DNA from 4 places in the Marinobacterium sp. xm-a-152 genome. Region 1 is predicted to be linked to each of the others. Evidence: predicted binding sites of a transcription regulator. Region 1 holds the regulator's gene; each other region holds the start of a gene.
The links. The regulator FNR, encoded in region 1, switches genes on or off when oxygen is low (the NO sensors DNR and NnrR bind a similar motif). The targets are predictions, from matches to a motif close to TTGATNTANATCAA.

Region 1 (5,846 bases):
TGTTCACCTTCTTCCTGTTGATTGGCCGCTTCTTCGAGATGAAAGCTCGCCACAGAACGGGTATGGCTGGCAATGAGTTGGCCAATATTCTTCCAGCCAGCGCTACGCGATTGACCGAGACCGGCGAACAGCTTGTCCCTGTATCGGAACTCAATCCAGGTGATCGCGTACTGGTTAAGCCCGGTCACTCCATACCGGCTGATGGCATACTCTTTACGCAACACACCAGCATTGATGAATCGGCCCTCACCGGTGAGCCTCTGCCCGTCAGCAAAGCGCTTGGCGACCCTTTAGTAGGCGGTACCATCAATATGGAGCAAGCGATTGAGATGGAGATCACCAGCAGTGCTGAACAGTCGCGCATGTCCTCCATTTTGAATCTATTGGATCGTGCTCAGGCTGATAAACCCAAGGCGGCTCAGATTGCCGACAAGGTTGCGAGCTATTTTGTCGCTGGTGTTCTTCTAACGGCTGTCGTTGTCAGTCTTATCTGGTGGCAGATATCCCCTTCAGACGCTTTCTGGGTGACACTCTCTGTCCTAGTAGTTACCTGCCCTTGCGCACTATCCTTGGCTACACCGACGGCTTTAACAGCAGCCATAGGTTCTCTGCGTAAAATGGGACTGCTGGTTACTCGCGGGCATGTATTAGAGAGTTTGGCACAGTGCACGGCCGTCTACTTTGATAAAACCGGCACACTGACCACCGGCAAACTGACGTTGCGTGAGACCACCCCTCTCTGTGAGCAGTCCGTTGATGAGCTCAATCAACTAGCGGCAGCAATTGAGAGCCGCTCAGAGCACCCCATCGCGTCCGCTTTTGCTCCCTACTTTGAATACTCTGTTGAAGAGGCCACTAACCATGTGGGTAGAGGCGTAGAGGGAACGATTAACGGAAACACCTATCGTATTGGTAAACCCGGGTTTGTATCCGAACTCTTTGGAAACCAACCTCCCACTCACCCAGAAGGGACAGGGATTTTTCTTCTGATGGGTAATAGCTCCGGCCCTCTCGCCTGGTTTTCGATTGACGATCAACTTCGACCTGAGGCTATTGAAGCGGTTAAGCAGATCCAAGCATTGGGATTACCTGTTGGCATGCTAACCGGTGATCGCGAAGCGAATGCACAACGCATCGCCTCTGAGTTAGGGATCGATCATGTTGAAGCGCACTTGTCGCCAGAAGATAAGCTAGCTCGTGTAAAGGCGATGCAAAACAACGGTGAACGCATCCTGATGATTGGCGATGGTATCAACGACATTCCCGTTCTGTCCGGTGCGCAGACCTCTATTGCGATGAACGGCGCGACAGACCTTGCCAAAACATCCTCTGATGCTGTGTTGGTCAGCTCTGATCTAAGACGCATCCCTGGCTCCCTTAACATGGCTCGTAAAACACGAAACATCATTCGTCAAAATATTGGCTGGGCTTTGTTATACAACCTAATCGCGCTACCCTTAGCAGCAAGTGGTTTTATTGCCCCCTGGATGGCGGCTATTGGCATGTCCCTTAGCTCGCTGATTGTTGTCGGCAATGCCCTTCGTCTAACCAAACAGCTGTAGGTTTTTATGGAAATCGTCTATTTACTTATCCCTGTCGCGATCATCTTGGTAGCCTTTGCGACCTGGGCTTTCTTCTACAGCGTTAATTCTGGTCAATTTGATGACCTAGAGTCCCCTGCTCATCGCATTCTATACGACGATGATGAAGATATGATTCCTGAAGACGCGCGCGTCAAAAAAGAGCCTGAAGCTCCATCCTCTGAAACACCAAAAGATTGAGCATGCTGCCCGCCTCTCTTAGCTTCACCTCGGCATTCATCATTGGCCTTCTTGGCACAACACACTGCCTAGCCATGTGTGGTGGACTTGCCTCGAGTCTCAGTATAGGTGGAACAGGTCGAGCCAACTCCCTATTAGGTCTGTTTAGCTACAATCTTGGACGTATCGCTAGCTACTGTGCAGCGGGTGCCATTCTTGGTCTGTTAGGTGCAACCCTACAACAGACAGAGATAGCCTTTGCGCTACGCTGGATTGCAGGCCTTCTACTGATCAGCATGGGCCTCTACATCGCACAGTGGTGGTTTGGCCTAACGAAACTGGAACAGGCTGGCTCGCTATTGTGGAAACAGATAGCGCCTCTTCTTAAACCCTTTATGCCTGCCGACACCCCGTTTAAAGCCTTAGTACTGGGCATTGGCTGGGGCTGGCTACCTTGCGGTCTGGTCTACAGCACCTTAATCTGGTCATCGGCCGCCGGTAGCGTTGCAGAGAGCACTCTACTCATGCTGGGCTTTGGCTTGGGTACATTACCAGCCATGCTCGCCACTGGACTACTGGCTAAACAACTACGCGAGCTGGTCGCCCACACTTTGGTACGCAAACTCTCGGGACTACTTTTAATACTGATGGGCATTTGGACACTGCTAAGCGCGTAGCGGTTGACCCGTATCAACACATAAACCTCTATTATTGCTTAATATTCTTACATCTGATGATTAAGGAATATTACTGTGCTGCAACAGACCAACATCCAGTGGGATACAGACCTGATTCGCCGTCATGATTTAGCAGGTCCACGCTACACCTCTTACCCAACCGCACTGCAATTTACTGACACTCCAGACAGTGTCAAAACGCTCTCTAAAGCGATCAGTGAGCGCGACAGTCGTAAGCCTTTATCACTCTATATTCACATCCCCTTCTGTGCACACGTCTGCTACTACTGTGGATGCAACAAAGTGGTCACAAAAGATCGCTCCCGTGCAGAACCCTACCTTCAGACGCTGTTAAAAGAGATTAAACTGCGCAGCTCTGAACTGGGCGGTGACGTACAAGTGGATCAGCTTCACTGGGGTGGTGGTACACCCACCTTCATCGATGATGAGCAGACCGCTCGCTTAATGCAGGCACTCAAAGAGGCCTTCAAACTGCGTGATGATGATCAGGGTGACTACGCCATCGAGATTGACCCTCGCGAGATGACACCTGGCCGCTTAAAACTGCTGCGTGAATTGGGTTTCAACCGCATCAGTATAGGGGTTCAGGATGTTAATGAAGCGGTTCAAATCAAAGTAAACCGCGTGCAATCCCTAGAGATGACAACGGACCTTCTTAAAGAGGCGCGTGAACTGGGCTTTCGCTCAATCAACGTTGATCTAATCTATGGCTTGCCACTGCAAACTGAAGAGAGCTTTGCCGAAACGTTGGATCGAATTCTAGAGCTACGACCTGATCGTCTCTCGGTATTTAACTATGCTCACCTACCCGAGCGTTTTAAACCGCAGCGTCGTATCAATGCCGATGAGCTTCCCGATGCGCTGACTAAACTGGCGATTCACCATCAAAGTATTGAGAAGCTGACGGCAGCGGGCTACCGCAACATTGGTATGGATCACTTTGCTCTGCCAGACGACACACTGACACAACACCAAGATGATGGAACGCTGCATCGAAACTTCCAGGGCTATACCACCCACTCACAGTGTGACTTGATTGGTTTGGGCGTCTCATCGATCAGTCAGATTGGTGATTACTACCTACAGAACAGCCCTAACATTGAGCGCTACACTCAGGATATTGAATCTCAGGGCTCAGCATTAACCAAAGAGTACTGCCTCAATGAGGATGACAAAATTCGCAGAGCGGTGATTACCCGCCTGATCTGTGACTTCCAACTCGATTTTGCGGATCAATCCAAAGCGCTCAACATCGACTTTAAAAAGTATTTCGCTAACGAATTAAAACTGCTTGAGCCTATGGCACAGGATGGCCTAATTCATTTAAGTGAGGATGGCATGGATGTCACCGCCGCTGGACGCCTGCTGATTCGTCGAATCTGCATGACTTTTGATGCCTATATCGATCACTCAGAACAGCGATTTTCTAAAATCATCTAACCCACTCTATCCCAGCGCATTTCACTATAAGTGGACCGTTAAAAAGTCCACTTTTATATCTAAATTGACTTGGGTCAATAAAGCCCTTTTGGATATACTGTCAGACAATTAAGGAGCCCTTATGTCTGACACTAAGAACATCAAACTCGCGAGCATCGGCCAGGTAAGTTGTAACACCTGTAGTTTGAGTACACTCTGCTTGCCTGTCTCTTTAAATGACGAAGAGGCGCTTCGCCTCGACGACATCGTTGATAAAAGTAAACCACTTCACAAAGGCGACTTCCTTTTTAGACAGGGTGAAGAGTTCACATCACTGTTCGCCATTCGTGCGGGTTCGTTAAAAACCTACTCTGTAAACCCAGAGGGTGAAGAGCAGATAAACGGTTTCTACTTCCCAGGTGAACTGGTTGGCCTAGCCGGATTCGATTCAGGCAGCTACCCAATGTCGGCTAAGATGCTTGAGACGACCACTGTCTGTGAGATCCCTTTCTCACGCTTGGACGATCTGGCAGGTCAAATGCCAGAGCTGCGTCGTTCTGTGATGCGCTCTATGAGCCACGAGATCAGCGATGACCAACAGATGATGATGCTGCTCTCTAAAAAGACGGCTGAACAACGTATCGCAACCTTTATTTTCAAGCTGTCGCAACGTTATGCCCTGCGTGGCTACTCTGCACAATCCTTCCGACTTTCGATGTCACGTAACGAAATAGGCAACTACCTTGGCCTAGCGGTCGAGACGGTCAGTCGAATCTTTACACGCTTCTCTTCACAAGAGCTGATTCGTGTTGAAGGTAAAGAGCTGGAAATTCTTGATCAAGCAGCGCTGCTGGATGCGGCTGGTGAAGCACCCAGCCCAGAGTGCAATCAACACCACGGTTAAATAAGGATCTTTAATGTCTTACGACGAGCACTATGTAAAATCGGTTGTCCGCTCTATTCCAGATTGGCCAGAGCCTGGCATTCTGTTCCGTGATATTACGCCGATTTTTCAAGATCCACGTGCCTCTCGCATGGTCGCAAACGCCTTTATTGATCGTTACATGCAGATGGATATTACCCACATAGCCTGTATCGATGCTCGAGGTTTTCTATTTGGTGCGATTATTGCACACCAGCTGAACAAGCCTCTAATTTTGGTTCGTAAAAAAGGGAAGCTTCCTGGTGAAACGATTCACCAAGACTATACGCTGGAGTACGGCACCGCCTCTGTGGAGATTCAGAAGGATGCCGTTACCGCTGGCGATAAAGTGGTACTAATCGACGATCTGATTGCCACTGGTGGCACAGCTCTGGCGGCCTGCACACTGATCAACGGTCTAGGGGCTAGCGTAGTTGAGGTGGCTGCGCTGATTGACCTGCCAGACCTTAACGGATCACAAAAAATCCAAGACACCGGCGTCCCCGTATACTGTTTACTGGCCTACGACGGTCTCTAATAGAAACCGAGGTTTAGCCACCTCGGTTTTTTTATACCTATTAACGATAAAAATTTTAAGTTTAATGGAGTTTTAAATGCTTCGACTATCGACCACCCTACTCGCTGCATCACTCATGGCTGCAACTGCACAGGCTGAACAGGTTCAGATACCGTTTGAGGGTTTAACACTGAACGGCAACCTTGAACTGACGGCTGATAAATCCCTGGCAGACGGTGTACTGATGCTGACGCACGGCACCCTGGCTCACAACGAGATGGAGATCATCAGCTACGTGCAGGAACAGATGGTCGATTACGGCATCTCTACTCTAGCCATCAACCTGAGTTACGGCCTAGATAACCGCGAATCAGCGATGTACGACTGTACCCTTCCGGCTCAACACACCATGCAGCAAGCACTGGCTGAAATGGATGCATGGCAAACCTGGCTAGATGGACAAGGCGCAGGCGATCGTTGGGTAATGGGTCACTCGCGTGGCGGCAACCAGACGGCTCAGTTTGCTGCAG
Region 2 (5,846 bases), on a different contig from region 1:
GAATGTGCTGAAAACCACCTAGGGTGTAAGTTTTCACCACCTGCGCAAAACTCGGTTTGGCAAACACCTCATTCAGCATGAACGGTTCAGTTGGCTTATCCTCTTTTACCCACTGGTGTGACGACCAGTGCCACTCGTTATTGGCCTCATCTACCTGTCTGACTCGAGTCGCATGATCGCCAAACGCCATGGGGTAGTACCAGGTTAGACTTTGAGTCTCCCGGGGGATTCGCCCTTTCAAGATAATCACACTATTGCGAGGCACCTTGGTATAGCCTGGGGGTGGCACGACTAGCTCTTTTAGCTGCAACTCAGCGGGCGTTCCATCAAGCTTCAACTCAACACCCTCTAGGAGCGTCGGCATGAACTTTTTAAACTCCGCCTCAAGCTCTGCCGACTCCATTGCACGGTAATGGTCGTATTGATCTGAGTTAGGCGCCTCTTGAGTGTTTCGATACTGTCCATTGATACCGGTCAGAAGTGCTTCGAGGCTGGCACGGATCTCAATCTCTACCACTTCAGTCGTATTTGCAGAGATCTCTATCAATGCAGGCTTCACAACATCAGCCCTAACTGGGTAGAATAAGGATGTAACTAATGTGCATATAACGAAAATGCCTGGAATTAGTCTCACTGGTATGTCTCTAGTAATAAGCATGCGTGCTTTTGGTGGATTTCAGCCTGTGGGCCCTTTAAGAAGAGTGGGAAACTAAGATAACTATGAATCGTCGTCAACTATTGAAGGCTATGGCCGCCGCTGCTGCAGCAGGAAGCCTACCAGCAATTTACACTTCTCGCGCGCTAGCAAGCAACACTGCTCCAAGCGGATTTTATGATGTTCCAATGGAAGGTGATGTTCGTATCCTTCACATTACAGACGTTCACGGCCAGCTAAAGCCTGTCTACTTCCGTGAGCCAAACGTCAACCTTGGTGTCGGTGATGCATTTGGTCGTCCACCACACGTTGTCGGCAAAAATTTCCTTAAGGAGATGGGTCTTTCAGAGAACTCTCCTGAAGCTTACGCATACACCTACCTTAACTTCCTAGAAGAAGCTAAGAAGTACGGTCGTACGGGCGGTTTCGCACACGTTAAAACACTTCTAGATCGTCTACGCGATCAAGCGGGCGGACGCCAAAACACACTAACCCTTGATGGTGGTGACCTATGGCAGGGATCGGGTACTTCACTGTGGACACGTGGTGTCGACATGGTTGAGGCATCTAACATTCTTGGCATCGACGTTATGGTTGGTCACTGGGAGTTCACCTACCGTGAAGAGGAAGTTCTTTCGAACGTTGCTCTGTTCAAAGGTGACTTCATCGGTCAGAACGTTAAAGTACTAGAAGACTCACTGTTTGGTGATGAGTACTACGAAATGGTTGAGCGTTTCGATGGCCGTGGTCTGTACGACGAAGATACGGGTCATGCGTTCCAGCCATACGTGATTAAAGAGATCAACGGCAAGCGTATCGCTGTAGTAGGCCAAGCCTTCCCACGTACCTCAAACGCCAACCCTAAAGAGTTCTTCCCAGACTGGTCTTTCGGTCTTCGTGAACCAGAGATGATCGAGCTTGTTCAGCAGATCCGTGAAGAGGAGCAGCCAGACGCGGTTGTTCTTGTATCGCACAACGGTATGGACGTCGACATCAAGATGGCTGAACGTGTTCCTGGCCTGAATGCTGTATTCGGCGGTCACACTCACGATGGTGTTCCACAACCGATCAAAGTTAAGAACGTTGACGGTGGCGAATGTTGGGTAACCAACGCAGGTTCAAACGGTAAGTTTGTCGGCTGTATGGACTTCTCGATCGAAGATGGCCAGATCACCAACATGACTTACAAACAGCTACCTGTTATCTCTGATTGGCTTGAAGCTGACGGTGAGATGGAAGCGTACATCAACCAGATGCGCCAAGGTCGTTACGATGAGAACATCATCGAAGCGCGTAACAAGAAGTGGCAGAACAACCCAATCCGTGTCGGCAAAACCTTCGAAGAGATTCTTCAAGAGAAACTGGCTAAAGCGGATCGTACTCTTTACCGTCGCGGTAACTTCATGGGCACTTGGGACCAAGTTATCTGTAACGCACTTCGTTGGGAGTACAAGGCAGACATCGCACTATCAGCAGGCGTTCGTTGGGGTACCACTACTCTAGAGGGTGAGTGGATCACAATGGAAGATGTCATGAGCCAGTGTGCAACAACCTACTCTGAAACTTACGTTCAAGAGATGACTGGTAAAGCGATCAAAGAGATGCTTGAAGGCGTTGCCGACAACCTATTCGATCCAGATCCATACCTACAATCAGGTGGCGACATGGTTCGCGTGGGTGGTCTTGACTACACCATCGATCCAACCAAACCACTTGGCCAGCGTATCTCTGAAGTACGCCTAGACAACGGTGAAGTGATTGCTGATGACAAGAACTACAGCGTCTCTGGTTGGGCAACTGTTAACCGCACACCAGAGGGTCGACTACTCTGGGATATCATTGCTGACTACCTAAAAGCAGAACGCGATGAGAACATGGTGATCAAACTACCTAAGGTGAACAACCCTAAAGTGGTGGGTGTCTCTGACAACCCAGGTTTCGCTGACTACCCAGGTGATTGGGCATAACAGCCTACCCCATTAAAAAACCCGCCTAGTGCGGGTTTTTTATTGCTATGAGAAACCTGGACAAATAGCAGTTCAGAATATCGCGACCTTTTTAAGATCGCTCCAACAAAAAATTGAAGCAAAAAAAACCCGCCTAAAAAGACGGGTAACGTTCAAGCAACGAAAGGACAATGAAAAGGGTTAACCCTGAAGCATTTTGAAAAGCTCATCTTTCAGTTCAAGACGACGCTTTTTAAGTTCCTCTTCACGACTGGTCGTGGTCGGTTCAACTTCAGCTGCAGCAAGCTCAGCCTGCTTAGTAATTTCGTGGTACTCATCAAACAGACGAGAGAAGTGGTTGTTTGATGTTTTAAGCTCATGAATACGTTCGCGGTACTCTGGAAGTTCATGAACTAGATCGTGGTGTTCTCCGATCATTTTTTACTCCTAATTCCATACAGTGTTGATGGTTCTAATATGCCCTACTCTTCTCCATCGTCCATTGATTGAAATCAATTAAAACGAATCTCTCTGAACAATGGACTTAACAGGCGTTTACCTGTACCTTTTTCGATCCTTTTTTGGCGATCAACTACACTTTTAAGATTATGGAAACTCTTTCACTCCAACCTCGCGATTTTGCAAACGGTGACGTTCAACTGCCAGGCTCAAAAAGCCTATCAAACCGAATTCTTCTTCTAGCTGCACTGGCGGAAGGTGAAACCAAGGTAACCAACCTGCTAGACAGCGCAGACGTTACCCATATGCTGAATGCACTAAAAACGTTGGGTGTCTCTTATGAGCTAGCTGATGATCGTCGCTCGTGCGTTGTCACCGGTGTGGCAGGTCCTTTCAAGCAGCAAAGTGCTGAGATGTTCCTGGGCAACGCCGGTACTGCAATGCGCCCACTAACCGCCGCACTTTGCCTAGGTTTAGGTGAGTTCACACTGACCGGTGAACCTCGCATGTACGAGCGCCCTATCGAAGATTTGGTTGATGCTCTTCGTCAAATTGGTGCTGATATCGAGTACTTAAAAGATGAAGGCTACCCGCCGCTAAAGATTAACGCTCAACAATTGAAAGGCGGACGTGTATCGATTCGAGGCAACATCTCGAGCCAGTTTTTGACTGCCCTACTGATGGCCGCACCGATGGCACAGCAGGATTTAGAGATCGTTGTTGATGGTGAGCTGGTCTCTAAGCCTTACATCGATATCACCCTGCACTCGATGAAGCTGTTTGGTGTTGAGGTCGAGAACAACAACTACCAGAGCTTTGTCGTTAAAGCCGGACAGACTTACCACTCGCCCGGCGAAGTGATGGTTGAAGGTGATGCTTCATCAGCCTCCTACTTCCTAGCTGCAGCGGCTATTGCTGGCGGTACGATTCGCGTCTACGGCGTCGGTTCTGAATCGGTACAAGGCGACAAAGCCTTCGCTGAAGTGCTCGGTAAGATGGGTGCTAAGGTCACTTATGGCCCAACTTGGGTAGAGGTCTCTAAAGGCGAACTGAACGGTGTAGACCTGGATCTGAACGCCATTCCCGATGCTGCAATGACGATTGCCACAACCGCCCTGTTCGCAAAAGGCCCTACGGCCATTCGCAACGTCTACAACTGGCGCGTCAAAGAGACCGATCGCCTAGCCGCAATGGCAACCGAGCTTCGTAAAGTGGGTGCGGAAGTGGTGGAAGGCGAAGATTTCATCGAGATTACACCACCAGCCGAAATCCAGAGCGCCGCGATCGATACCTACGATGATCACCGCATGGCCATGTGCTTCTCACTCGCCTCGTTCGGCAACAGCGAGATCATCATCAATGACCCGGGCTGTACCAGCAAAACCTTCCCAGAGTATTTTGATCTGTTTGCTGAGGTTACGAAGTAACCTGCCCTTTAGGTGGTGACTGGCTTTCAGCCTGTCACCTCTACTTTAAAACATTCTACTCGCCTAAAGGCGGCCAGCCTTACTTTTTGGTCAGCAAAAAGTAAGCAAAAACTGACCACGCTCACTCGGCCTGCGGCACGCTCCGTTCAATGATTTTTCACTGAAGTCCAATAGGACACTGCAAACCGTTAATTGCTCCTGCATTAACGGAATACATGCCTTCCATGGCAATAAGTCGGCTCCTGCCTCCGTTGCAGACTTCGGCCATCCCGGCCTCAGCCGATTGAACTCTTAACCGTGAAAAATCATCGTACTCACTCTCGATCGGACGTGGACGATTGGCACGAGATTTGAGTCAGGCACATTGTTGGAGCGGTCTAGAAAAGGCCGTGATAGGTCTTAATGTGAATTTAGCTATTAGCACCGGTGTCTGGCTTTAGCCTGACATCCACTTTCCCAGCGTTTTCCAGAAAGGTGGTAAAGCTTACCTGCGGATGACAGGCTGAAGGCCTGTCACCGAAACACTACTTATCCTGCTTTGAACCACCCATACACTTAGGACTGGCAGGCACTAAACCGGACTTTTCGGCCCACTCTGCTTGGGTGTATAGATGCATTGAGAGTGCATGAATGGGGTTTTGCATAAGATCTGACAGCAGGCCAAAAATGGTTTGGTGACGCTGTATTAGGCGTTTACCTTCAAAGTCATCGCTGACAGCGACGAGTTTGAAGTGAGTATCCAAACGGTTACCACCGTGCATGTGGCTCTCGTTCTCTAACTCCATGTGAACAAGATTAAGACCTTCATTGAGACGGGTTTGGATCTGATCTTCTACTGACAACTTACTGATCCCCTTTCGCTGTTGATTCGGTTTTCACTTCAGCGAGTTTCTTAAATCGGTTTTGAATTTTACGAGTAATGAACCATACCGCACCAATCACCAGTGGGACAGAGACACCAGTCGCAAGACTCTTATCGAATTCGACACCGGCACCGTGTACCGCATCAATGAGGTACTTCACTAGGCCAACTGCGTAGTAGCTGATCGCAGCAACCGACAGACCCTCTACCGTATGCTGCATCATTAGCTGTATCTTGGATCGACGATCCATGGAGCTCAGTAGCTCTTGGTTCTGGTTCTCAATCGCCATCTCAACTCGGGTACGCATCATATCGGCTGCGCGGTTTACACGACGCGATAGGTCGTCGAGTCGATTGTGCATGGTCTCACAGCCACGCACAGCAGGCGTCAATCTACGGATCAAAAACTCTTTCAAGGTCAGGTGACCAGAGACCTCATCCTCACGCAATTCATCCAATCGTGCCGCCATAACATCATGGTATGAGCGGCTAGCATT
Region 3 (5,846 bases), on a different contig from region 1:
CTTTAGTCTCTGCTATCTCCCGAGAATAGCCGTCTAGGCGCTCGTACAGCAGCTCTATACCAGGTGAGACAACTAAACGATCATATGGGAAGTTTGCTCCCGAAGCGGTTGTGACAATGCGTTTATCGGCATCCAGTCCAACTGCTTTATCGATCACAACGTTGACGCCGTATTTGATTCTTAAAGCATCATAGCTGACCTCGAGATCAGAGATATCAATGTGTCCATTGAGCACTTCAGAGGATCCGTACGGGCGAATGTAAATTGGATTTTGCTCAATTATGGTGACCTCAATTTGAGGTGCCTTCATCTTCATATATTTAGCGAAGGTTGCACCGCCGACACCGCCACCAATAACGACAACTTTACCGGTTGCAGCGTGCGCATTTAGTGGCAGCAGACCTGCTGCACCAGCAGTCAAAGCCATGCCAAGGAAGTCTCTACGTGAAATCATTGTTCACCTCCAACTTCAAGTGATTCAAAGTATTTACCCATTGCTGCGATCTCATCGTCACTGTATGCAAGAGCAAGACCTCTCATCAGAGTAGAGTCGCGTTCACCTGTCCGGAAATCCAACATGGTTTTAACAAAGGTCTCGGCACTCATTCCTGCTAACGGCATGAACGCTGAATTTTCAACCTGTCCATTGGTGCCGTGGCACACAGCGCAGGGGTTCGCCATAATTTCCGCTCGCTCATCGGCAAAAGCTGAAGTGGATAGGAGTAGGGCGCTTAAAATCATTACTTTTTTCATCGTCATCTCCTTACTGTGCCCATACCCAGAATCCGACGGCAAAGTAGTGCACGATCCAGATTAAGATGATGTAAATGGTCCAGTTACCCAGGCGAGAGATAGCCACAGATGGTGTGTAGGTGCCTTCTGTTTGTCCCGCCTGCCATGCAACCGTGATTAGGTAGGTGCAGGCCATGCCACCGACAACTGCGAAAGTCGCGAAGAACAGAATGGTGCTGTACCAATCCATGTTAATTGGGTAGTCCATTGGGTTGTAGCCAGACTCAACGACTAGGGCAACCCAGCGAATGATTTCACGATCAACCGCGACCAGTGCGATCACTACAAAGGCGACCGCTACTAACCAGTAGGCGGTGTAGCCGTTGTTAATTTTGCTGCCAAACAGAGTCGGCACCATCGCTAAAGCGATCAATGCTAGGGCTGTGATGTAGAGCATCGGGTTGGTTAAAAACTCAATTTGGTTCTCTGGCAGGCTAACCATCCAGATTGCACCAATAAGAATCGATACCACAGAGCCTTGAGCAAGCAGTTTACGCGCCAGATTATGAACAAACTCAAGGTAACCCGAGTCGCTACCAGGACGAACGCTGATGTAGTGGCGGTAGCCGTAAAGCCATGCGCCGGTTACCGGTGCTGCTAGAGCAATCATAAAGATGAAACGCGCCCAGTTGATTGAGTGAAGCTGAGTACCGCTGGCATCGATCTGCCCCTGCGGTGCATACCACTCCATCCACTGATCAGGGGAGAGCATCTGGTTGGTTAGGGTGTGCATAATCAGACCCACAACAATGAACAGTGCGAGCGATAGAATCATGCTGCCAGGACATTTCGTCTTATTCTGCGTCAGATCTTCATTTTTAAAGTAGAAGAGGTAGATCAACAGATAAGCGACTGACAGTATGATAATGAATCCAATAACCCACCAAGCGGACAGCACATTAGAGGTGTACCAGAAAGGATCATAGATCACCTGCACAAACAGTAGTGGCGCAACGCCGATAACCACAGCAACCGACACCGCAATTTTTGCGGTCGATAGCATGGCATTAGCAAGCTGACGCCAGTAACTGTCTTGGCTTAATGCACCACGAATAGTCAGCGCTGCACCGCCCAACATAACGTGAACCGCAAACATATGAAGTGCAAAGGTGACGACACCTAACACTAAAAATAGAATCGGATGTGAGGGAACCCCGGCCACATCACGAAGTGCGTATAAAGAGTCTACATTCATCGTGATACTCCTTAGTGAGACTGAGACACAGTGATCGGATTACCCTGATCAGCCGCGACAGCAATAGATTGATCTTTCAACTGACGAATAAAGCTAGCCAAGGCCACTGCTTCATCTTGTTGAAGTGGAATTTGTGGCATGTAGAGCGTTGTACCACTCGACAGTGCAGCTCTTAGGTAGGCCGCAATATCCGACTCGCTTGAGTCGTCACCAAAGTAATTTGCCAGTGGGCGAATCCCTGTATCGGTCAGTGAGTGACAGTTTGAACAGGTGTTCAACGCCAGAGCTTGACCAACCGCCTCTTTATTAGAATCAGTCACCGTGCGAAGCTCTTCGGGAAGGAAGATTAGAGCGTTAGTGAAGCCATGCTCTTCAATGGTCGGGATCTCACTGTGAATACCAAGCCCCGGAACATCACGACCAATAACCTGGTTAGAGTAGACGTATCCACCTGCAACATAAGGCTTACGAATCGACTCACGCGCAACCTCTTCTGGCCAAAGTCCGAACACCAAAATGACGACCGTCATGACGCCCGCAATGGCTGGTTTTAGCAGCTTTGGTGCGGCCAGAGTGGCTGCGAAGTAGGCCATGATGCCGCCCATTACAGAGATTAGAGCGGGTGTGAAGTACTCCGGTAGACGATTCTCCATCACCAATTCAGCGGTCGCTGGAATCGTTGATAGGTACCATTTGAATAGACCAAGACCGGCTGCAGTCGCAACCAAACCTAGAATCGCCAGACGACGAACCATCTCTTTGCGGAAATCGATATCTTTAATTGAAGAGGCAACAATGCCTCCGACTACCGCTGTCATGGTGAACATAAACGCCGTTCGCATAGCCAATTGCGCAAAGGTGTTGGCGCCATAGAAACCGTTCAAGTAACCGCCTTCGGTGTACCAGTTTTCATTACCAGGCATCAGCATGAACGACAGAATACCGATAATGATTAGCATGGTGGTGTAAGAGGCTAGGCCAAAGATGATACTGATGCGCAGGTGTGTTTTCTGATCCACCTTATTCACCAAGTAGACGATCATGTAGACACCGATGACCTCGATGACAAAGAAGACCCACTCGGTTGCCCACTTCCAGACAAAGCTATGAATCAGTGCAGAGATACCACGCGGACTGCCGACCGTAGTTGAGAACCAGATGCCTGGTCCGGTAATCGAACCTAAGACATAAGAGAAGACCAAAAGAAACAGGCCGTAACGACGAATGTAGTCGAGAAGCTCTGGGCGGTTCTTACGGTAAGCGACCACCGCAAGGTAAGAGAAGACCAGTGCTGCACCCACAGATGTGTGTGAAAACAGAACGTGTATGGTCGCAATGATACCGATGATCCAACCTGAACCGAGTGTCGGCTCAAACCAGACTGGATAGAGTCCTAGCATCTCCATTGAATAATTCCCCTTGAAGACGATACGTTTTGGGGAGTACCTCCCCGCTCAATGGTCGAGTCATCTCGACCAGCTTGGCGAGCAGTATCTATTCATGCAGTGATCGTCGCATTGAGAATCCGCAACCGGATTTATAGGCTTTTGCGATAAATCAAAAGGGGATAATTAATATTCATATTAGACGTTTCTAATATATTTGAATTCTATTATATTAGAAAAATCTAATACATTATGGTTTAACTAATTAGGAGATCTCCCATGTTTAGAAGAGACTCAACTCAGCCTTGGCATCCTAGCTTTTTCTTAGCTGCACTTGGCGCTGGCGGTATGTCAGTGGCATTTTTTATGTACCTAATGTGGATGGTTCCGCATAAGGGTTACCCTATGCCAACTTGGGACCACTGGACGAGTGCCTGGAGTGCTGACATTGCCAGTGGTATTCCAATGCCATTGATTATCGGTTTTGCTATTGCCGGTGTCGTTATTTTTGGCTTGTTGCACATTGCGCTGTTGGTTTGGAATATTCGCGAATACAACGCAGTTAAAGGCACTGACGCCCACGAGAGGATTTTGAACTCACCAGCTGAAGTTCAAATGATGGCCTTGCCTCTGACCTTCTCCATGACAGTGAACGTGATGTTTGTATCGGGTGCGCTATTTGTTCCGGGTCTATGGACGATTATTGAGTGGATGTTCCCCGGCGCGCTGATCGCCTTTTTGATCATCGGTTACTACGCGCTAAAAATGTACGGACGTTACTTGGGTCGCATGTTGACGCAGGGGGGTTACCGCAGTGAAGAGCACAACCACCTTTCACCTTTGATGGCGGCCTTTACCTTTTCGATGCTATCGGTCGGCTTTGCGGCGCCTGCAGCGATGTCACACATTCCCGCTGTTATTACAATTGCCGCGGTGTTCTCTTACCTGTTCTTAATCGCCGCAGTGTTGGTTGTTCTGGTCGTTTTGGTGTCGGGCGTCAATGCGATGATGCAGCATGGTCTACAAGAGCAAGCGACGCCAAGTCTTTGGATGTTGGTACCGATTGTGACACTGCTCGGTATTGAGTGGTTACGTATGGAACATGGCATTGCTCACCTAACCGGTGGTGCATTGGATGCTGGCGATAACTTCCAAATGATGACGTTGATGGTTGCCCTGCAAGCCGTGATCTTGATGGTTGGGTACCGTGTCATGAAGTTGAATGGTTACCTAGACAAGTATCTGCACGGAGGTGAGCACAGCCCAGTTGCCTTTGGTCTGGTCTGCCCAGGTGTTGCCTTCTTTGTGCTGAACCTTTTCTGGTGGCACGTTGCGATTGTCGGCAACGGCATTGTCGCTAAGTTTGGCTTAGTCTACTGGTTGGGTATCGGGGTTATGTTCTTGATTCAGGCCGCGACGATTTATGCGATTGTCCGCCTTACAAACAACATGCTTCGCCACCCAGAGTTAGTGGTAGAACCTGCAGTATAAACAGTAGGAGCGATCTCGAAGAGGTCGCGATTAACTGAAAAACCCCATGAAATGTCGTTATTTCATGGGGTTTTTACTTTACGGCTCCGCAATATCAATCAGCTCCTTAAACGTGTTCTCGATAAACTCTTTGCTGACGTTTTGCGTGATAAACACTAATCGTGTTCGCTGATCATCGTTTGGCCAGGCTGGTAGAGGAACGGGTGGGTGAAACAGTTGCTGTACCCCATGAATGACTAGGGGTTCTGCAACGCCTTCAATATTTAGTAGGCCTTTGATACGTAGGATGTTGCTGCCGACTAGACTCATTAATAACTGCATCCAATCTTGAAGCGCTTCTTTGCTAATCGGCTTTTCAACGGTCAGGCAGAAGGATTCGATGTTGTCACCATGACGTTTGGCATGATCATGATCGCAGCCATGCTGATGGCAATCATGGTCATGGTGGTGATCATGTTGTTCAGAATAAGCCTCCTCTTTTAACCAGGCCTCTACATCGGTTAGTTTGCCCTCAGTAGTGAACAATCCTAGGTTGAGCAGCTGATTAGGGTCTGCTTTACCGCTGGCCACCTCAAGCTTACGCGCACTGGGATTGATTTGGGTAAGTCGGCTGATTAACGCCTCTTTTGCCACTTTATCGGTCATATCCCCTTTGGTGAGTAGCAGCAGGTCTGCCAAAGCAGCCTGTTTTACGGACTCTTTATGCTGATCTAAGGTGTGTGACCCCGTAGCCAGATCGACCGTCGTGACAACACCATCTAATTGATAGGCTTCAGCAATCCAGCGATCGGTCATCAGAGTGTGAATGATGGGAGCAGGGTCTGCCAACCCAGTTGTCTCAATGATGATGCGCTTGAATTGTCGACCCTCAGGCTCTGAAATTTGTGCGGTTACTTCGTGAAGCGTGTTGACCAGATCACCCCGCACGGTGCAACACATGCACCCGCTGTCCATCTCCATCAAGACATTCTCGTTGCTCTCAG
Region 4 (5,846 bases), on a different contig from region 1:
ACCAAAAGAAGCGGGCTGTGATCTAAGCTGCCCTGAGTTAATACCTGATCGATCAACAGAGCGACCCAGTAGGCGAATCCAATAGTACAAAGCGTTTGAATCACGCCCAATAGCAGCGACAGGCGCATGGAACCCTTCAGATCAAACTGGTGCTGATCGAGGATTGCGGTCGGGTTGGATTTTCGTTGTCTGGCCAACTTAACACTCACTAAGGTTTACAAAAAAAGGGGCTCGAAAGCCCCTTGATTACGTACAGCTAGAGCGTACAGATTAATCGTCTGCGCGCTGCTCCTCTTCAGCATCCAACCACATCGCGTTGATGATGCCGAAGCTGCAGGCTAGGAGTACGCCAAGGATCCAAGCAAAATACCACATCTTCTTAATCTCCTAGTAGTTTGAAACGCTGTTTTGTTCGATGAACTCAGGTTCAATTCGACGCCACATTTTGTAGTAGCCCCAGAAGGTGTAACCCAAAATGATCGGTACAAAGAACAGAGCCACCCAGAACATGATCTCAAGTGTCAGTTCACTCGACGTCGCATCCCACAGCGTTAGAGCGCTGGCTAGATCAGTCGATGAAGGCATCACGAATGGGAATAGGGTGAAACCGGTCATAAGAATGATCGCTGCGATCGCCAGTGAGCTCAACGTAAAGGCAAAACCACTTTTACCCGCTTTAGCCATTAAGCTTGTTAGCAGAGGGAGTGCCACAGATGCCGCTACCAATGTCCAAAGGATTGGGTAATCGGTGTAGTTACCGAACCAGTTGTCAGTGGTCGTTACGGTTTTGCTCAACGGGTTAGAAGGAGCATCACCCACGACAGTAGAGCTGATTTCGTAACCAGGAATACCGTAGTACAACCATGCACCCGCAACCGCTAAGAGTACCGTTAGAACCGGACCTAGCAGAGTTGCCATAGTTTGAGCGCGGCCTTGAACCTCACCGCCGGCACGCATCTGCAACCAAGTTGCACCCTGCAGAGCAAGCATTACCACGCTGGCTAGGCCACAGACAATGGCGAATGGGTTCAACAGAGCCCAGAAAGAACCGGTGTAGATTGGGCGGGTAAACTCGTCAAAGTAGAAGGGCACGCCTAAGAATAGGTTGCCGAATGCCACACCAAAGACCAGTGATGGAACAAACGAGCCCACTGCCAGTGCATAGTCCCAGTTGCGACGCCAAGCGACAGAGTCCTTCTTAGAGCGGTACTCAAATCCGACAGGACGGAAGAATAGTGCGAACAGTACCAGTAGCATGGCCCAGTAGAAGCCAGAGAATGCTGTTGCGTAAACCAGTGGCCAAGCGGCAAAGATGGCACCACCGGCAGTGATTAACCACACCTGGTTACCGTCCCAGTGAGGCCCGATGGTATTGATGATGACGCGGCGCTCAGTGTCCGTTTTACCCAATACAGGGATCATCATAGCAGTACCCAAATCCATGCCGTCTGCAATGGCAAAACCAATCAGCAGTACACCAACCAGCAGCCACCAAACAAGTCGAAGCGTTTCGTAATCAAACATCATTAAGCTCCTTGAGTCGCTGTGTTCTGTTCAAAGTGGTAACGGCCAGTCTGCAAGGCGCTTGGGCCTTTGCGGATGTATTTCACCATCAGGTAGATCTCGATGACCAAGAACAGAGTGTAGAGTCCAATAAAGCCCGCCAAGCTCATCCACAGATCCGTCTCAGTTAGGTGAGAGGTTGCGACATAGGTCGGAAGAATTTCACCGATCGCCCAAGGTTGACGGCCAAATTCAGCAACGAACCAACCCATCTCACTGGCAATCCAAGGAAGCGGTAGAGAGAGCAGTGCGAACCACTGCAACCAACGTGTCTGGTAAGCCTTACGCTTAGCGGTGTAGTAGAAGGCTAGGACAAATAGAAGCAGCATCGTAAAGCCTGCACCGACCATGACACGGAAGGTCCAGAACATCGGAGCCACCTGTGGAATGGTGTCCCGAGCCGCCAGTTTGATCTGCTCTTCGGTCGCGTCAACAACCGCCTGCGTGTAACGCTTCAACAGCAGACCGTAGCCCAGATCAACGCTGACTTTAGAGAACGCAGCACGATTTTCAGGAGTGTCTTCACCGTTACGCAGTTTCTCTAGAAGGCCATAAGCGACAATGCCGTTGCGAATGCGATCTTCAGCATGAGCCACTAGATCTTTAATACCGGTAACCTCCTCATCCAAGGAGCGGGTTGCAATTAGACCCAAGGCGCCCGGAATTTTCAGAGCGTAGTCAGTTGTCATGGTCTCTTCATTGGGAAGGCCGACAACGGTAAAGGCTGCAGGTGCTGGGTGTGTATCCCACTCCGCCTCGATCGCTGCCAATTTAACCTTCTGCACTTCGCCCACTTCGTAGCCAGATTCGTCACCTAACACGATGACAGAGATCGCAGAGGCTAAACCGAAGGCTGAAGCGATCGCGAATGAACGACGTGCAAATGGAATGTCACGGTTACGCAGCATGAAGTAGCTGCTGACGGCTAGAACGAAGATAGCGCTCGTTACATAACCTGCAGAGACAGTGTGAACAAACTTAACCTGCGCCACTGGGTTTAGCAGGACTTCCGCGAAGCTGTCCATCTCCATGCGCATGGTTTCAAAGTTGAAGTAGGCCCCAACAGGGTTCTGCATCCAACCGTTGGCGATCAAAATCCACAACGCAGAGAAGTTAGAGCCCAGTGCGACCAACCAGGTCACAGCAAGGTGCTGTACCTTGCTCAGGCGATCCCAACCGAAGAAGAACAGGCCGATCATAGTGGATTCAAGGAAGAAGGCTACCAGACCTTCAATCGCCAGCGGTGCACCAAAGACGTCGCCCACGTAGTGCGAGTAGTAGGCCCAGTTGGTTCCAAATTGGAACTCCATGGTCAAACCGGTGGTCACACCTAGCGCGAAGTTAATACCGAACAACTTACCCCAGAATTTGGTCATATCGCGGTAGATCTGCTTGCCGGTCATGACATAGACAGATTCCATGATGGCCAGCAGGAAGGATAGACCGAGGGTCAGTGGTACAAATAGAAAGTGATACATCGCGGTAATAGCAAACTGCCAACGCGATAGTTCCACAACCGATTCTGAAATCATCGGGGATGCCTCCAGTAGACAAATTAAGCACAAAAATTATGTGCACTGCACAAAGTTTCAGAATTGTAATCGGTTATATAGTCAAAAGTAATTGATATATATCTAAAGTCTTAACGATAAATGCTCACGACTAGTTGAGAAAATCTCAACCTTGGCAGCGGTTAGAGGGGCAGATGTTGACCGATTTTATGATCAGAACGCAGGGATCGCCGATCTTGAGGTTTAGATTGTTAAGGGAGCGTTTGGTGATGTGTGTTGAGACGATATCTGTTGCAATGCACACGTTAATAAGTACATCACTCGATGAAGTCGTTTCAATGGATTCAACCCTTCCGGAAACCTGATTCAAGGCAGAGATGCCTGCCACTTTTGCGGTCGATAGGATTAGATCGTTCGCGACCAGTTCAAGGCAGACCGCTGAACCTATGGGTGCATCAAGGGTCGGCACATAGAGTGTTTCGCTGGCCACTTGAAGCTCGGACAGTCCATCGGGGTGTTGTGCCACTAACTGGGTTGTCAGTGTCGACTTGATCGCACGATTGGCGGTTCGCGCGACCTTGCTGTTGGCCATCACCTCTCGCGCAGGCCCTTGAGTCACAATGCGGCCCTGCTCCAGTGCGATGACATGGTCAGCCAGCTCTAATACCTCTTCGGGTGAGTGGGTTACGTAGAGCATAGGAATACCCAATTCCCGGTTTAATTTTTTGAAGTAGGGGAGTAGCTCCGCTTTTCGGGCGCCATCGAGTGCTGCAAGGGGTTCATCGGCCAGAATAAGATCTGGTGCGCTTAATAACGCACGACCAATCGCAACACGCTGTTTTTCACCACCAGAGAGTGAATTTGGCGTTCGCCTAAGTAGGGGTTTTATACCTAAAAGTTCGACGATCTGGTAAAAATCGACGCTTTTGTCGACCTTATTGAAGCGTTTCGCGTAATTTAGATTCTGCTCTACTGTCAGATGTGGAAAGAGTCGGCTCTCTTGAAAAATGTAGCCAATGTTGCGTTGATAGGGCTTTAAGCTCGTGTTTGAAGCGCTATCAAATAACACCCGATCGGACAGAGTGACGCGGCCTTGGCTGTTGCTTTGCAAGCCGGCTATCGCATTGATTGTGGTGGTTTTCCCTGAACCTGACTCGCCAAATAGAACCGTGATGCCACTGGGGGCTTCAAAGGCTATATCAAGCGAGAAGTTTGGCATCGACTGCTGCAAAGTGACTGACAGTGTCATGACTGCAACCTCCGGCTCATACGACGTGACAGCCATTCAGAGGCAAGAAGTGCACTCATCGCAATGATAATAGAGATGATCACCAGTTTGGTCGCAGAGCTTTCACCACCGGGTACCTGAAGAAACGCATAGATAGCCGAAGGGAGTGTCTGAGTCTGACCTGGAATATTCGATACAAAGGTGATGGTGGCTCCAAACTCACCCATCGCTTTGGCAAAGCCCAGAACGGAGCCGGCGATCACACCAGGAAGCATTAAAGGTAGGGTGATGGTGATAAACACCCAGCGCCTTGAGGCACCCAGGGTTGCGGCCGCTTCCTCTAATTTAGGATCAATGGCTTCAATGGAGAGACGAATAGCGCGAACCAGTAATGGAAAAGCCATGATGGCTGCTGCTAATGCGGCACCGCTCCAGCGGAAAGCAAACTCAATTCCCCACTCAGCAAGGAATGATCCGACAGGCGTGCGTTTTCCGAAGGTCATTAACAGCAGATAACCCGTTACAACGGGCGGTAAGATCAAGGGTAGATGGACAATTCCGTTGAGAAGCTGTTTCCCTGCAAACTCCTTTTTCGCCAGAAGATAGGCAACGCCAATGGCCACAGGCAGGCTAAGCAGTGTTGCCCAAAAAGCTACCTTAATTGATAGGAGAACTGCCGCCCACTCGTTGGGGCCTAGCCAATCAGTCACGTTGTTGCGAATCCATTAAAAAGCCGTTGCGCTCTAGTATCGCCCTAGACTGCTCTGAGCGCAAAAACTCTAAAAATGCCGCGGTTGATTTATCACTCTCTGTAACAGCCGCAACCGGATATAGAATTCTGTCATGGGACTCTGTAGGGAAGGTGGCAGCTATTGAGACCTTGGGTTCAGCCACCGCATCCGAGTGATAGACGATCCCTAAAGGTGCTTCACCTGAAGCAACTAATGCAAGTGCAGACCGCACATTGTCTGATTGAGCGACTTGCTGCTTAAGGGGGTCCCAAAGATCAAAATAAGTAAGTGCTTGCTTACCGTAAATGCCAGCAGGTACAGATTCCACAAGACCCATGGCCAGGTATTCATTGTCCAGCCAATCGAGCAGTTCTTGCGACCTGGTGAGGGTGAGTTTTGCGTCTGGAGTATGACTTATCAGTACCAACTGATTACTGGCAAGGTTGAAGCGAGTCGGTTCATTAATTAGCGCCCTATCAGATAGGTAATCCATCCAGGCAGTGTTGGCAGAGATGAAAATATCGGCTGGTGCGCCCATCTCTATTTGACGTGCTAAGGTGGCAGACCCCGCATAAGAGACAACAATCGAGTCTGAATGGTCTGCCTCGTAATGTTCTGTGATCTCATCGATCGCATTTTTTAAGCTCGCTGCTGCAAACACAGTAAGTGTGTTTGCAACGGCTTGTGAGGATGCAAAAGCAGCCAGACTCAGCGTGAGTATTGATCTAAGTAGGACTGCTTTAAACTGCATAAGTTATGCGCTGATTCCGTATTCGTCACGGTAGGCTCGAATGGCCGTTAACTCAGCATCAC

Region 2: a site for FNR is predicted at 3,104-3,117, ahead of XMA152_RS10080 (YdcH family protein). Genes of this name have one in related genera too.
Region 3: a site for FNR is predicted at 3,535-3,548, ahead of XMA152_RS02380 (cytochrome ubiquinol oxidase subunit I). Genes of this name have one in related genera too.
Region 4: a site for FNR is predicted at 3,187-3,200, ahead of XMA152_RS02345 (cytochrome ubiquinol oxidase subunit I). Genes of this name have one in related genera too.

The regions. Positions count from the first base shown of each region.
Region 1 is NZ_WBYI01000001.1:97,370-103,215, reverse strand. Features, by position in the region: gene XMA152_RS00520 (heavy metal translocating P-type ATPase) at 1-1,562, shown strand, start outside; gene ccoS (cbb3-type cytochrome oxidase assembly protein CcoS) at 1,569-1,781, shown strand; gene XMA152_RS00510 (sulfite exporter TauE/SafE family protein) at 1,784-2,437, shown strand; gene hemN (oxygen-independent coproporphyrinogen III oxidase) at 2,513-3,898, shown strand; gene fnr (fumarate/nitrate reduction transcriptional regulator Fnr) at 4,020-4,781, shown strand; gene XMA152_RS00495 (adenine phosphoribosyltransferase) at 4,795-5,337, shown strand; gene XMA152_RS00490 (alpha/beta hydrolase) at 5,414-5,846, shown strand, end outside.
Region 2 is NZ_WBYI01000009.1:110,144-115,989, reverse strand. Features, by position in the region: gene XMA152_RS12850 (HupE/UreJ family protein) at 1-559, opposite strand, end outside; gene XMA152_RS10085 (5'-nucleotidase C-terminal domain-containing protein) at 721-2,622, shown strand; gene XMA152_RS10080 (YdcH family protein) at 2,803-3,039, opposite strand; gene aroA (3-phosphoshikimate 1-carboxyvinyltransferase) at 3,210-4,487, shown strand; gene XMA152_RS10070 (BolA family transcriptional regulator) at 5,012-5,329, opposite strand; gene XMA152_RS10065 (DUF3422 family protein) at 5,331-5,846, opposite strand, start outside.
Region 3 is NZ_WBYI01000002.1:170,256-176,101, reverse strand. Features, by position in the region: gene XMA152_RS02395 (NAD(P)/FAD-dependent oxidoreductase) at 1-454, opposite strand, end outside; gene XMA152_RS02390 (cytochrome C) at 451-753, opposite strand; gene XMA152_RS02385 (hypothetical protein) at 764-1,987, opposite strand; gene XMA152_RS02380 (cytochrome ubiquinol oxidase subunit I) at 1,999-3,393, opposite strand; gene XMA152_RS02375 (hypothetical protein) at 3,652-4,863, shown strand; gene XMA152_RS02370 (GTP-binding protein) at 4,942-5,846, opposite strand, start outside.
Region 4 is NZ_WBYI01000002.1:161,154-166,999, reverse strand. Features, by position in the region: gene cydD (thiol reductant ABC exporter subunit CydD) at 1-197, opposite strand, end outside; gene cydX (cytochrome bd-I oxidase subunit CydX) at 271-375, opposite strand; gene cydB (cytochrome d ubiquinol oxidase subunit II) at 388-1,524, opposite strand; gene XMA152_RS02345 (cytochrome ubiquinol oxidase subunit I) at 1,527-3,095, opposite strand; gene modC (molybdenum ABC transporter ATP-binding protein) at 3,241-4,323, opposite strand; gene modB (molybdate ABC transporter permease subunit) at 4,320-5,012, opposite strand; gene modA (molybdate ABC transporter substrate-binding protein) at 5,005-5,784, opposite strand; gene pyrE (orotate phosphoribosyltransferase) at 5,788-5,846, opposite strand, start outside.